One region of the Gilliamella sp. Occ4-3 genome, then DNA from elsewhere that is predicted to be linked to it. Evidence: riboswitches for the same ligand, from Rfam matches in the RefSeq annotation. Region 1 holds a riboswitch; the other holds the start of a gene.
What was found. A riboswitch is a leader RNA that binds a small molecule or an ion and turns the genes downstream of it on or off. The one in region 1 is predicted to bind thiamine pyrophosphate.
Positions count from the first base shown of each region.

Region 2: another riboswitch for thiamine pyrophosphate. It lies ahead of thiM (hydroxyethylthiazole kinase); the one in region 1 lies ahead of thiB (thiamine ABC transporter substrate binding subunit).

Region 1 covers NZ_LZHR01000117.1:5,339-13,552, forward strand. Annotated here, with positions in the region: gene rnm (RNase RNM) at 1-371, shown strand, start outside; gene A9G44_RS11870 (L-threonylcarbamoyladenylate synthase) at 481-1,101, shown strand; gene rluB (23S rRNA pseudouridine(2605) synthase RluB) at 1,182-2,186, shown strand; gene A9G44_RS11880 (hypothetical protein) at 2,458-3,846, shown strand; gene A9G44_RS11885 (hypothetical protein) at 4,343-5,278, shown strand; TPP riboswitch at 5,501-5,609, shown strand; gene thiB (thiamine ABC transporter substrate binding subunit) at 5,650-6,645, shown strand; gene thiP (thiamine/thiamine pyrophosphate ABC transporter permease) at 6,660-8,214, shown strand, end outside.
Region 2 covers NZ_LZHR01000014.1:10,459-18,672, reverse strand. Annotated here, with positions in the region: gene A9G44_RS01175 (Dam family site-specific DNA-(adenine-N6)-methyltransferase) at 1-448, shown strand, start outside; gene rpe (ribulose-phosphate 3-epimerase) at 485-1,162, shown strand; gene A9G44_RS01165 (phosphoglycolate phosphatase) at 1,155-1,850, shown strand; gene trpS (tryptophan--tRNA ligase) at 1,874-2,869, shown strand; gene trkA (Trk system potassium transporter TrkA) at 2,978-4,339, shown strand; TPP riboswitch at 4,377-4,478, shown strand; gene thiM (hydroxyethylthiazole kinase) at 4,543-5,328, shown strand; gene thiE (thiamine phosphate synthase) at 5,341-5,982, shown strand; gene thiD (bifunctional hydroxymethylpyrimidine kinase/phosphomethylpyrimidine kinase) at 5,994-6,788, shown strand; gene A9G44_RS01135 (STY0301 family protein) at 6,855-7,313, opposite strand; gene A9G44_RS01130 (heavy-metal-associated domain-containing protein) at 7,493-7,693, opposite strand; gene A9G44_RS01125 (hypothetical protein) at 7,829-8,214, shown strand, end outside.

The DNA.
Region 1 (8,214 bases):
AAACGTACTTAGGAAAAGGTGGTTATGCTTATGTACCTGCAACATGGTGTAGTATTTCAGATGCAGTTAATGCCATTCATGCGGCAAGAGGGCAAGCAGTACTTGCGCATCCAAGTCGCTATGATCTAACTTTAACTAAATTGAAATTATTAATAAGTGAGTTTAAATCTAGTGGTGGTGATGCAATTGAAGTTTCACAAAGCAGGCAAACGCAAGATGATTTACAAAAATTAGCTAAATTAGCCAATGAATTTGAACTATTGGCATCACAAGGATCGGATTTTCATGGTGTTGACACCTATTTAGATTTAGGGAAAACAACCCCACTACCCGGTAGTGTTACACCAATTTGGCATAATTGGAAACTCTAAATAAATCTGGATTAAAATCGATTTATATTCGTGCTTCACTATAAGGTTAACGATATAAAATTTAATCATGCAAATCAGATTAACAATAATATTGATATAGAAGAAAATTATGAGTCAAACTTTTTATATTCATCCAGATAATCCGCAAACTCGATTATTAAATCAAGTTGTCAACATATTAAATGATGGTGGTGTTATAGCTTTTCCGACCGATTCAGGATATTCACTGGGTTGTTTACTAGACAATAAATCGGGTGTTGATCGAATTTGTCAAATTCGTCAACTTGATAAAAATCACAATTTTACCTTGATGTGCCGTGATCTTTCTGAACTATCTAGTTATGCTTTTGTAGATAACACAACTTTTCGGTTACTAAAAAATAATACCCCGGGTAAATATGTTTTTATTTTACAGGCAAGTAAAGAAGTACCCCGTCGATTGATGAATGAAAAACGCAAAACAATTGGACTAAGAATTCCTGATAATAAAATTGATTTAGCGTTGCTCGAATTATTAGGGCAGCCATTAATGACTGCGACATTAATTTTACCTAATGATGACCAAGCGCAATCCGATCCCGACGAAATAGAAGATAAAATAGGTTATCAGCTTGATGCGATTGTGCACGGTGGTTATATAGGTCAACAACCTACCAGCGTAATTGACTTGACTAATGACTATCCAACAGTTATTCGCAAAGGAAGTGGAGACACTAAGCCATTCGAATAAATGTTCATTTTTTATTGTTAATATATCGACAATATAGTTAATAGAAAATTGATACCTGAGAAGGTAACAGCGAGGATTTTATGAAAAATAGCAAATCAGCATTCCCACAACTTGGCAAAAAGACAAATAGCGTTAAAGCAAAGGAAAAGCAACTCTATGAAAAACCAAAAACCTCAAGAGTACTAGCTATTACACGCAAAACATCGGCACATGATAATACTGAAAAACTCCAAAAAGTATTAGCTAATTTAGGTAATGGATCACGCCGAGAGATTGAAGCCATGATTGTGGCAGGTAAAATCAGTGTAGATGGAAAAATTGCCACATTAGGCGATCGGGTTGATGTTAATGCCAATCCGAAAATTCGTATCAATGGTCATTTAGTTCAGCTTAGAAGTAAAGAAAAAGAAGTTTGCCGAGTACTAGCTTACTACAAACCAGAAGGTGAAATTTGTTCCCGCAATGATCCGCAAGGACGGGCAACTGTTTTTGAACGTTTACCTAGATTAAAAAATGCACGTTGGGTGAACATTGGCAGACTTGATATCAATACATCGGGCTTATTATTATTCACAACTGATGGTGAATTAGCTAATCGATTAATGCATCCACGGCACGAGATTGAGCGTGAATATGCAGTGCGAGTATTTGGTAATGTGGCTGATCAACAAATTAACCAACTTCGTAAAGGGGTGCAACTAGAAGATGGCCCAGCCTCATTTCAATCAATTAAAGCACAAGGTGGTGATGGAATTAACCAATGGTTTAATGTAGTTATAACAGAAGGCCGTAATCGGGAAGTTCGTAGAATGTGGGAAGCTATTGATGTGCAAGTTAGTCGATTGCTACGCATTCGTTATGGCAATATCACTTTACCCAAAGGATTATCACGCGGAACTTGGCTAGAACTTGGTATTGACTCAGTCAATTACTTACGTGAACTAGTCGGTTTGCCACCTGAATCTAAAAGTTTCACCACAAGTTCTTCTTCTGACAAAAGAATAGTAAGACCTAAACGAGTCAAACTTAATCAACAGACTAAAACAACACGGCAAAGAGTAACTCAAAAAGCAACTCGAAAATAACCTTTACCCTGCCCTTAAATAGTTTAGTTATTTAAGGGTACCAGCATAAAATATAATTCACACCTTTCCTATTTCAAATAAACTGACTTGTCACCCAATAATAATGAGTAACTAGTTAATCAATTTTTAGCAAAAAAAGTTAATAAATTAACGCTAATTTATAATAGACTCACCAACTAGCTTATTAATCAAGCTATATTTAAACAGTTTTCATCTTAATAACAAGATGAACAAGCAAAAAAATAAACTAAAATGAATTGAAAGGAAAATTATGCGTATAATTATAGCTGTTTTTTTTATGTTCTTATTAGCCGCTTGTCATACACGTACAGCAGAAGAAGCTTATAAAGAAGGAAAATATTTAGAAAGCATCAACTTATTGGCGGATAGTATTGAGGATAAGGGTACTGCAAAATTAGGTCAAAAAGACGTACAACGACTACAAAATATCGTCAATAGTGTTATGCAACATTATGAAACAACTTTATCAAATACCAATAATCAGGATTATGCCAAACGAATAGAATGCTACCAAAATTTATTAGCAATGAAACTGCGATTAAGTGATCGCTTTTATAGCCAAGAAATTAGTTTTTTTGATAATAAATATGATTTTACTAAATTACAAGAGAGTATCGCAAAAGAGTACTATGATTATGGTAATTCAATCACAGGAACCGATAGTAAAAGTTATAGAATAAAAGCCGATTTATACAAAAAAGGATTTGAGCAATACAACTATAAAAACATTGAAAGTTTGTATAACAATGCAAATAAAAAATATATGCAACTTGCTGCTAAAGATTATTATGACCAAGGAAAAATGTTAGCACAGCAAGGTAATTATAAAGCTGCTGCGGATGCATTTAATAATGCCTCGGAAGTATATCAGCCTCTTGGCAAGTACAAAGATAGTGACAAACTTTCTGTTGAGAATGATAGAAAACACTGTACTCAACAAGCAGAAAATGCTTATGAACAAGCACAACAATTAGCCAGAACAGCAACACGTCGTTATCAATTTCGAGAAGTAGCCCAATATTACGCTTCAGCTGCTTCGGCTTATCGCCAATACGGATCGTTTCGCGATGCAGATTTTCAAGCAGATAAATATAAAAGAGAAGGGAAAGTAAAAGTTTATTATAATTCTTCAGAATTAAAATCTTATGTAACAGATCTATTAAGTAAAGACTTTATAGAATTTGTTATCTACCAACCAGGGCAAGCAGATGTCACGATCCGTGTAACGACAAATGTTGAATTTTCTGATCTTGGTAAATCAGTTAACAATGAAACCAAAACCGAAAAAATATTTGATAAATTTATTGAATTAGCTGACGAAAACGGTAATAAAAAGCAAGTTAAAACCTATAAAGATCAACAGTTTAATTTACAAACTGTGACTCACAGCAACAAATTAACTTTGACCACTGAAATTGAGGCTCATGGAATCTATAGTTACAGTAAATCATTTAACGTTGTACAAACATCAGCAAAACATGATTATATCTATTCTGGCAATGTGCCATCAAATTTACATAATTACAGTAAAGGAACATTGCAAACCAAAGATAGCTTGCTTCGAGCGGCAAAAGACCAGCAATTAACAGAATTAAAAGTATATATTGAAGATATGGTTCGAGATTTATCATATCTATAATTACTATAAATATCATAACTAAAACTTAACTAAATAAAGACTACATACTCATTGGTGCTCATTTTTGTAAATGAGTGTCCAATGAGTAAATTGAATGTCTTTATTTATTTGCGGAATTGCTCTAATTCGTCCAATATAAAGAAGTACGGGCTGGATTAGAGCATATCTAGTCAAAAATTAAAAATGTGTTTGTTTGGGACAGCGTTGGTTAGTAAACACGGTTTTCGGCTAAATGAAACTTGAATCCTTGTTGATGCATGATTTCTCGCAATGTTTATAGTATTAATTACTGTAAACAACACTAGAAATTCCTACAATTAAAAAGTTGCTATATCAGTACTAAATTTCATCTAAAATAAAACGACGTTTGGTTTATCAGAACATCAACTCCATACTTTTTCAATTCAATTATTGAAGTGATAGCTAAAATAGTTGTTTTATCAAATTCATGATAAAATATGGTTTCTTTTAAAAACTTTACAAAAAAATTAATGCGATGAAAAAAATAAAATATTCTTTGTTGCTAGTTTGCAGCATAACATTGGTCGGTTGTTTCGGTTCAGGTACCACTTCGTCTAGCTCTGTTGATCGTATGATTGATAATCCAACACCAAATGAAATAAAAGTGATTATTGATGGAAATGAATTAACCATTCCAGCAAAATCAAGTGTGAATTATACATTTGAATACGGTAAGCATACACTGTCTTACGGTAATCAATCATTAAATTTTATAGCTAAACCTTCAACAACTGATAGTTCAGGATTAATTAATCCTACTCAAAGTAATTATTATTTATTAACAACTTTTTATACAACTTCGAATGTGAGTGATGAAACTTACGATAAGTTGATAGCTAAATATTTAAATTCAGTTCCAGTAATTATTAAAGGTGAACAGCAAGAGCTTGAACTACCAGTTAAAGTTATTAATGATGTTTTTATTGAGCGTCAAAAAGATTTTTGGGATTATTCAGTAGATGAACCTTATCCAGATGAAGTAACTTTACGAGGGAAAGGGCAATTTCAATCTCGAAAAATCAAATTATTCCGAGAAGATGGCTTTATTGAAGCTTTAAAAACAGAAGGGCTTAATGAAAAAGTTGATTTTATAAATGAACATCCTAAATTTTCTGAGCTTAAAAAATATACTATACCAAATATTCAGCTAGATGCTATTGCTTGTAAGAAAGGTCGCGAATTTGTAGAAACGCAGTTAAATGATTGGAATAAGCTTTTTACTCTGACAGGTAAAGATTTAGCCTTGTTATACAAACAGTTAACATCGTCTGAAACTTTTCACACGAAACATGCCATCATAACAGAATGTACGAAAGCAGGAGATTCAAATCAAAGCTATCAGTTCGCTACAAGAGAACTTGATGGGGCATTCGATGAAACTAAACAACTTAATTTTTTTATAACTCAATAAACTAATTTAAGTAAAGGTAAACATTTAACCAAATTGGTAATAGTTGCCTCTCCTTTATAATATAAGCGCCATATCTTTTGTCAGTGATAAGGCGTTTGTTTTTTTTCATGTATATTCTTTATAGCCGTTTTTTAAACTTCATAAATAAAGCGAGTTGTTCCTACATTAAATTTTTATCACTTCCGATGTTTACAATCTTCATACTAACCTCTAAACTAATCGATGTTCTCAACGGGGTGCCCTGAAGGGCTGAGAATGTTAGATAGAATAACATAACCCGCCGAACCTGAACTGGATCATGCCAGCGGAGGGATTTGAGTTATTGCACTTGCTCAAACCTTTTGTCTTTTATTTGCTATTTTGGAGGCAAAATGTTTTGTAAAAAATTGTTATTATCCTTGGTATTTTCGGTACCTTTTATGGCAAATGCTGCCAATGTAAAACCAACCTTAACTGTTTATAGTTATAATTCCTTTATTTCAGAATGGGGACCAGGAAAAGCAATTGAGAAAGGGTTTGAAGCACAGTGTAACTGTGAACTTGAGATTGTTACATTAGGCGATGGAGTAGCGGTTTTAAATCGAATGCGACTTGAAGGTGATAGAACTAATGCCGATGTAATTTTAGGATTAGACAACAATCTTTTAGAACAGGCAAAACAAGCCAAAATAGTTATACCTCATCAAATCAATAAACCAGATAATTTAAATACCAACTGGTGGGATAGTGATTTTATGCCCTATGATTTTGGTTATTTCGCTTTTATTTATGATCAACAAAAAATCAGTAATCCACCACACAGCATGCATGAGTTAGTAGATAATAAAGTCAACTGGAAAATTATCTATCAAGACCCACGAACCAGCACTCCTGGGTTAGGTTTATTATTTTGGGTGAAAAATATATATGGTGATGATGCTGCATCTGCATGGCAGAAAATAGCAAAAAATACTGTGACAGTGACCAAAGGTTGGGGTGAAGCTTATGGCCTATTTTTAAAAGGCGAAGCTGATTTTGTGCTTAGTTATAGCACTTCGCCAGTTGCACATATTATGAATGATAATGATCATCGTTATGCTGCTGCTATTTTTGACGAAGGGCATTATCGCCAAGTCGAAGTTGCGGGTATTACTAAGTATAGTCAGCATCCCGAATTGGCACGTGCTTTTTTACAATATTTATTAACGCCTGATGTACAACGTCAATTTGCTGAAAAAAATTTCATGTATCCGATTATTAATATAACGTTGCCTGAAGCTTTTCAGCAAATTAAACCAGTCAATAAAGCACTTGAGTTTGATGCTAAGCAAGTTAAAAATAATCAAAAGAGGTGGGTGCGTGAATGGAAATCCACCATTAGTAAATAGTTTTATTCAGTATAATGTTGAAATTAAGAACGTTAATCCCTGGCATTAGTGCTGCAAGCTTGATTTTAGTTGTATTAGGTTCAGCACTATTTGCGCTTTGTTTAGTTGCTTTTGAGTCTAATAATTTAACTGTCTATTTTGATAGTTATTTATTACATGTTATTTGGATAACAATATTTCAAGCAACGTTATCAACATTGCTATCTGTGTTATTGGCAATATTGATGGCTAAAGCCCTATCGATAGTCAATTTTTGGGGTAAAAATCTATTGCTACGCATTATGCCTATCACGTTTATATTTCCTACGTTGGTTGTGGTAACGGGGTTATTATCTGTTTATGGGCAACATGGTTTATTAGCGTCGTTTTGTCATTATTTAGGTTTGCCTTTTGTGATATCCATTTATGGTTTAAAAGGTATTTTATTGGCACATATATTTCTTAATTTCCCTTATGCTTGTTGCTTGTTTTATCAAACCTTAAATAGTGTACCAGTCGAACACAAACAATTAGCTGCTCAATTGAATTTTTCGAGTTTTACTTATTTTAAATTGGTGGAATGGCCACTATTGCGTCGACAGTTGCTACCTATGGCATCGCTAATCTTTATGCTTTGTTTTTCTAGTTTTGCTATTGTATTGGCTCTAGGTGGTGGACCTAAATATACCACACTTGAAGTTGCCATTTATCAATCCATCCGTGAATTTGATTTGATACAAGCCGTGCTTTTAGCATGTTTGCAGTTGGTTTGTTGTACTTTTTTTATGGGGTTGATGCAAAAGTTTAATTATAGCTATAAATTTAACACTCAATATGTTAAGCAAAGTTATCGTTTACCTGTTTCGTTTAGCTTAATTTTGTCGAGTTTTGTTATTATTGTTATTGGTGCATTATTTATTTTGCTACCCATCATAACTATATTAATAAAAGGTATTTATTTTTTTCAGTGGTCATTTTTTTCAGTGGCCTTTCAACGTGCAGTTATGTTTTCTTTACTAATTGCTTTTGGGGCAGCCAGTATTGCTATGCTACTAGCTTTATTATTACTCTATACAAACAGCCGATTATTGATTAATCAGCAAATAAAATGGAGTAATCGGTTAATGTTAATTGGATCGCTGATTTTAATTATTCCAAGCATGGTGCTGGCGTCAGGTTTGTTTTTACTGTTATTTTCGTACGCTTATAGTTCGGTCTTTGTTTGTGTTTTGACGATGCTTTGTAACAGTTTAATGGCACTGCCATTTATATTAAAAAACCTTGCTGCACCAATGTATGATGTTACATCACGCTATTGGCACTTAAGCCAATCACTTAATATTACTGGTTTTTGGCATTTTTATTTAATTGAATATAAAGCATTAAAAAAGTTAATTATTCAAAGTTTTGCTTTTTCAGCAATATTATCGTTGGGTGATTTTGGTATTATTGCGTTATTTGGTGGCCAGTCAGTCACAACGTTACCTTATTATTTATATGAGCAAATATCGTATTATCATTATCATGAAAGTGCTGTAACTGCTGCATTATTGCTAATATTATCTTTTAGTTTACTGGTTGTGATAGATT
Region 2 (8,214 bases), on a different contig from region 1:
CAACAACAATGGACTATTTAACGTACCATTTGGACGTTATAAGACAATTTATTTTCCTGAAAAAGAACTTTACTTTTTTGCAGAAAAAGCTCAAAGAGCACAATTTATTTGCGCACCTTACCACGAAGTAATGAAAAAAGCGGCAAAAAATTCAGTAATTTATTGTGATCCACCCTATATACCCCCAAATGAATCAGCTGGATTTACGGCTTATTACTCAAATATATTTGGATTTGAAGAGCACAAAAACTTGTCAGAATTAGCTGAAACTATGGCGTATAAAAAAAACATACCCGTGCTTGTGTCTAATCATTATACTGATTACACAATGAACCTTTATAACAATGCAAGCGAACTTTATAGAACAGAAATGAGACGTTCAATTAGCTGTGCTGGTAAAGGAAGAAAAAAAATTGACGAGATTTTAGCATTATACAAAAAGTCTTAGATAGCTAAATATAAGGCGAGTTATTAGAGGTAAGTTATGAAAGAATACATTATTGCTCCATCAATATTATCGGCTGATTTCGCTCGTCTTGGTGAAGATACACAAAAAGTGCTGGATGCAGGAGCTGATGTAATACATTTTGATGTCATGGACAACCATTTTGTACCTAATCTCACAATGGGAGCAATGTTTTGTAAAGCTTTACGAAACTACGGTATTAAAGCCCCTATTGATGTGCATTTGATGGTATCACCTGTTGAAGAGATAATTACCTCATTTGCCAAAGCTGGGGCAACCAATATATCTATCCATCCAGAAGCTACTATCCATTTGGATCGTTCATTACAGTTAATTAAAGATCATGGCTGCACAGCTGGTATTGTATTTAATCCAGCTACACCACTTGATTATTTAGATTATGTCATAGATAAAATTGATATTATTTTATTAATGAGTGTTAACCCAGGTTTTGGAGGTCAATCTTTTATACCTTCAACAATTAAGAAATTACAACAAGCTAAACAGCGCATTATTGAATCTGGACGCAATATTCGTTTAGAAATTGATGGCGGTGTAAAAATTGACAATATTGCCGAAATAGCTAGAGCTGGTGCCGATATGTTTGTTGCTGGTTCAGCTATATTTAGCCAACCCGATTATAAAACAGTTATTGACGCCATGCGTAAAGAATTAGCAGGAGTTGAACATGAATAAACTAGAAAATATTCAAGCAGTAGCTTTTGATTTAGATGGTACATTAGTTGACAGCGTACCAGGACTAGCATTAGCAACACAAAATATGTTAGCAGACTTGAATCTACCTACAATCAGCAACGAACAAGTCAAAAATTTTGTAGGCAATGGTATTGATATTATGCTAGAACGAGTATTCAAAGCAATTGAAGTCGATCCATCAACAGAATTATTTGCCAAAGCTAAAGAGCTATTTAATCAGCACTATGATAAAGTCATCGATGCAGAAACAAAACTATTTCCCAATGTTAAAGAGACCTTAAAAGTACTTCACGATAATAATTATCCACTAGCATTAGTAACCAATAAACCGGCACAATTTTTGCCTGCTCTGCTGACTTCTTTAGGTATAAAAGAGTACTTTTCATTAGTGCTTGGTGGGGGAGATGTGATTAAATTAAAACCACACCCAGCGCCTTTATACCAAGTAATGGCTAAATTTGGATTATTCTGTGATCAGTTACTTTTTGTTGGCGATTCAAAAAATGATATTACTGCAGCCCAAAATGCTAACTGCCCAACTGTTGCATTAAGTTATGGTTATAACTATGGCATATCGATCGCCACTAGCAACCCTGATTTCTTATTTGACGATTTTAAAGATATATTAACATTATTACCTCAGCCAAAAGCTAAGGCAAAAAAATAATTAGCATAGATTAGGAATAAATTATGAGCAAACCGATTGTATTTAGTGGCGCTCAGCCATCAGGAGAACTAACACTTGGTAACTACTTAGGTGCTTTAAAGAATTGGATGGCTCTGCAAGGCGAATATGATTGCATTTATTGTATCGTCAATCAACATGCAATTACCGTACGCCAAGATCCGAACAAATTACGTAAAGCCACATTAGACACACTCGCCCTATATTTAGCTTGTGGTATTGATCCACAAAAAAGTACCATTTTTGTACAATCACAAGTGCCTGCGCATGCAGAACTCGGCTGGGCATTAAACTGTTACACCTATTTTGGTGAACTAAGCCGTATGACTCAATTTAAAGATAAATCATCTCGTCATTCTGAAAACATCAATGTGGGATTGTTTGATTACCCAGTACTGATGGCTGCGGATATTTTGCTCTATCAAGCAAACTTAGTGCCAGTAGGTGACGACCAAAAACAACATCTTGAACTATCACGCGACATTGCTATGCGATTTAATGCACTTTATGGTGATATATTTACTATTCCTGAACCCTTTATTTCGAAAGTGGGAGCTCGCGTCATGTCACTACAAGAACCCACTAAAAAAATGTCTAAATCAGACGAAAATCGCAATAACGTAATTGGTTTACTCGAAAATCCAAAAGATATCGAGAAAAAAATCAAACGTGCAATGACCGATTCAGATGAGCCACCTGTGGTACGTTACGATCTAAAAAATAAAGCTGGTGTTTCAAACCTACTTGACATTTTAACTGGCGTGACAGGTAAGCCTATCAGCGAACTTGAAAAAGAGTTCGAAGGCAAAATGTATGGCCACCTTAAAACCGAAGTAGCAACACAAGTCATTGATATGCTAACTACACTTCAAGCGAAGTATCATCAGTATCGAGATGATGAAAGTTATCTAATTTCAATAATGCAAGAAGGGGCAGAAAAAGCACGCTCAAAAGCCGAACCAACTTTGAAAAAAGTTTATAATGCAATCGGTTTTGTATAATTGAAGAATTAATAACTGATTGTTACTAAAAATAAAACAGTATGCAATGGCTTTAAGATACAAGGAAAATGGGTAACGATTAAAGCCATTTAAATATACAGGTTAGTTATGAAGATTATTATTCTTGGTGCAGGACAAACAGGTAGTGCGCTTGCTGAATATCTTGTCACTGAAAAACAAAACGATGTCACGGTGATTGATGAAAATTATGATAAATTACAATCACTACAAGAACGTTTTGATTTACAGGTGATTTGCGGAAAATCATCTTACCCACAAGTTTTAGAAAGTGCAGGTGCTGAATCAGCTGATATGCTTGTTGCTGTAACTAACTCTGATGAAGTCAACATGATGGCCTGCCAAATTGGGCATGTCATGTTCAATATTCCACAAAAAGTTGCGCGCATTAGAGCACCTGAATACAATAACGAAAACTACCCTCTTTTCAATAAAGATTGTATTAATATCAATCATATCATTGCTCCAGAAAACCTTATCACCAACCATATTAGTCAATTAGTACAATATCCTGGTTCGCTACAATTTGCATCTTTTTACGACAATCGTGTCTGTTTGGTTGCCGTTACCGCTTATTATGGCGGTGCTTTAGTAGGTAGTGAATTATCAGAACTCAAAGAACATTTACCACATGTTGAAGCTCGAGTTGTTGCTATTTACCGTAAAAATCGTTTTATCCGCCCGCTTGGTTCAACACTTATCGAAGCAGGCGATATGGTCTACTTTATAACGCCACCCGTTAATATCAAAGCAGTGACCAGTGAGTTACAACGGTTAGAAAAACCATATAAACGAATAATTATCAGCGGCGGCGGTGGTGTAGCTGTCGCTCTAGCAAAACGTTTAGAAAATGACTATCAAGTCAAATTAATTGAGCGGAATGCCGAACGAGCCGAATTAATTGCCGAGCAACTCGTTAATACAACAGTATTACATGGTGAATCATCGGACCAAGAATTGCTCTCACAAGAACAAGTTGAGCTTACTGATCTATTTATCGCTGTTACCAGTGATGATGAATCCAATATCATGTCTTCTATGTTAGCCAAAAGAATGGGAGCAAAAAAAGTAATTGTACTAATTCAACGCCAAGCCTACCTTGAACTAATTAATGATAGTGTGATTGATATTGCGATTTCTCCACAACACGCCACAATATCTGAGCTATTAAGCCATGTTAGACAAACTGGGGTTGTTAAAGTTGTTTCATTAAGACAAGGGGAATCCGAAATTGTCGAAATTATTGCCAATGGTAATAGTGAAACATCAAGACTGGTTGGCAAAAATATTAATGGCTTAAAACTCCCATCGGGTGCAACCATCGGAGCTGTAGTGCGTGGAGAAGATGTTATTATCGTTAATACTGATTTAACCATTGAAGACAATGATCATCTAATCATCTTCTTACCAGATAGAAAAGCAATTACTGATATTGAAAGATTATTACAATAGCTTGTTAAAAACAGATAATCAGTTCATAATAAAAAATCATTTTGACTCGGGGTGTTTTTTGTCTAAACAAAAAACTGAGATTTCACCCGTTGAACCTGATCTGGATTATACCAGCGTAGGGAAGTCTAAGCCATAAAAGCCTTAAATTGGCAAATTCTTCCCGACATTTATAGAACTAATAAATCAGTAAGAAAGGAAGAAATATGTCAGTAACCAAATCATTCCAAATTACCCAAACCGCTCCTTTTATCAATCATATAAAACAAAAACGCCCACTAGTGCATTGCATTACTAATGATGTAGTCCAAAACTTTACCGCCAATGTGCTACTTGCTATTGGTGCATCTCCTGCAATGGTGATTGCCGAACAAGAAGTTGCTGAATTTGTCAACATTGCCGATAGCTTACTGATTAATATTGGCACTATTCACAGCAACACAGCCCAAAGTATGCTATTAGCGGCCGCCAAGGCACAGCAAACACAAACTCCATGGGTACTCGATCCTGTTGCTGTAGGAGCTGCACTTAATTATCGAACTGAAATTGCACATCAATTATTATCATTTAATCCCACAGTAATACGAGGTAATGCTTCAGAAATATTAGCACTAAATGGTCAAAAATCTTTCTCAAAAGGCCCCGACGGTCAAGACACAACTCAATCAGCTTTAAACGCTGCCCAAGAGTTTGCGCAAAAATATCAAACTATTGTCGCAATGACAGGCGATGTTGACTATATAACTAACGGAAACAGCACATATAGTATAACTGGTGGTGATATTGCTTTAACAAAAGTAACAGGTACAGGATGCTCATTATCTGCAATGGTAGCGGCTTTCATAGCTAATTCGCCTGACCCACTATTAGCCACTGCCTGTGCATGTTTTATGATGAAAAAAGCTGGTGAGCTAGCTAATAAACAACAAGGACTGGGGACTTTCTCGATATCACTATTAGATCAACTCTCAACATTTAATCCATCGCTTTAATAAGGAAACCAGATGAAAAAACAACTGGATTTAACCCTCTATTTAGTCCTTGATCCATTATTATGCGGCGGCATTAATGGCATGGTAAACACCACCAAAATTGCTGTTTCAAATGGTGTGACTGCAATACAGTTAAGATCCGAACGTGAGTTTAGCGGTAAAGATTGGTACTACGCTGCCTTAGCATTGAAAGAAGCATTAAGCGACACCTCTGTTCCACTATTTATAAATGATCATGTAGATATTGCTTTAGCGGTTGATGCCGATGGTGTCCATATTGGACAAAGTGATTTGCCTGTTGATGTAGCTCGACAACTTATCGGCAAAGATAAATGGTTAGGTCTTTCGGTAACTAACCAACAACAACTTAAAGCAGTTCCTTGGCAGCAGGTTAATTATATTGGCATAGGGCCTATCTTCCCAACCATAACCAAAAAAAATGCAACGGTAGCAATAGGAACTGAACAATTAACTGAATTAGTCAAACTAAAACAGTGCCCAGCTGTTGCCATTGGTGGTATTGATGAAAACAATATAACTAATATTATTCAAACGGGCATTGACGGGGTTGCTGTAGTTTCGGCTATTTGTGGCAAAAAAGATATTCAACAAGCAACATTATCGCTTATCAACAAAATCAAACAAGTTAAATAGGAAATACTATCATGACAACAATTGCATTAACCATTGCAGGATCTGATCCTAGCGGTGGTGCAGGTATTCAAGCCGATCTAAAAACTTTTTCTGCACTTGGTGCATATGGTATGTCAGTTATCACTGCCCTAACGGCACAAAGCACGCAAGGGGTTGATGCGGTATTAGCTATATCGCCCGAATTTATTGAAGCCCAATTTAATACACTTTATCAAGATATTCAAATTGATAGCGTAAAAATGGGTATGCTAATGAATAAAGAAATAGTTGCAACCGTTTACCACCTTCTTAAAACAAACCCTATTCCTACTATCGTGTTAGATACTGTAATGGTTGCTAAAGGTGGACATCCCCTTTTAAAGTCTGATGCCGTAACAGCTATTCGTGAGCTTTTATTACCCTTAGCCACAATTATTACTCCCAATCTACCAGAAGCAGCCGCGCTACTTGATTGTGATGAAGCTAAAACCGAAGATGAAATGCAAAAGCAAGGGCATGAATTACTCAAGTTAGGCTGTAAAGCGGTATTAATGAAAGGGGGACATTTGCCTAGCAATGAAAGCCCTGATTATTTGATCACACACAATAATATAATAAGAATGACCTTTCCACGCATCCAAACTAAAAATACTCACGGAACGGGGTGCACATTATCAGCAGCTATTGCAGCATTATTACCTAAAAATAATTTAGAAGAAGCAATCGCCCAAGCAAAAAATTATCTACAAGGCGCAATTAGCCATGCCGATGATTTAAATATAGGGAAAGGAATTGGACCAACGCATCATTTTTACCGCTGGTGGTAATTGTTCAAAATATTAATGGGATTTACGTTACTAACTATTGCATATAACAACAAATCCCATACGCAACTAATGCAGATCTTTTGCTTCACTCGTACTACAACTGAGCGTTCCTCGCTTTCCTTGCTCGTCTTCAAAATAATCAGCCCAACAACTTTTCATTGATAAATCAATTTGTTTTATCAACTCAACTCTAGTTCCATTATAAGAACAACTAACATAATAAGGTTCAACATCTGTCTTATAATTAACTTCCCATATTAACTCATGTTTCTTACCGTCAACCGTTCCTTTTGCTGGTTTTAAAGCCGCCATTCTAGAAGGCTTATCGTAATAAACAATCATACTAAAAAAGGATGCCTCCTTACTATTTATATCATTAGAAACTTCCCACCCATCAGGCATATTTACAACTTCTTCTTTAATATTAAATTTTTGTGGACAATCAATCTGATAAGCATTAACAAAAAAAACTGCACCACACCAAGCCATAATAGCCACAGTAACACTCAATATTTTACCTTTCATAATATATCCTTATAACAATAGCCTATTAATAAACAGATAAAAGCATTCTAGCATTCCCCAAAATATGCCAATACCTTAAACAAAGTTTTATTAGTTCTGTTTTAATTTGAAATTTCAACAAATTAAAATAGAAAAGATGCTTCAAAATAGCCTAGTGCCGTCAAATATAGATGTAGTTATTACACAATCCTAACAAACTCATAACCAGCCTCATTAACAGCAGTAATCGCAGCTTCTTGCGAAATAGAACTATTTTCGATATCAACCTCGTGTTTGGTTAAATCAACGGTCACTTTTGCATTTGGATCAATATCATTAATTGCTTTTGTTATTGCTTTAACACAGTGTTGACAACTCATATTATCGACTATTAATTTCATGAAAACCTCTCTATTTCTAATGCATTTTTAATAAATAACAGGTCTATTTATAACACTAATTTTATTTGATTACATTTAATTTTTTTTACAAACATGATAAAATTCACTCACTTTTTATACTTATAACAAAATATTATGATGAAAAAAATAAAATATTCTTTACTGCTAATTTGCAGTTTAATCCTTGTTGGATGTTCTGAACCTAGCTCTATCGACCGTTGGATTGACAATCCTACTGCTAACGAAATAAAAGTCACTATTGATGGTAAAGAACTAACTATCCCGGCCAAATCAGGTGTTAATTATACATTTGAATACGGCAAACATACTTTATCGTATAATAATGACGACTTCAATTTTGTCGTAAAACCGGCTCAATTTGGAGAATTAGGTCTTATTAACCCAACACAAAGTAACTATTATTTATACACTGTCATCTATTCAACGTCTGAGTTGAATGATGAACAATACGAAAAGATCTTAAGAGAAAACAGAGAAATAAATAACATCCCAGCCATTAT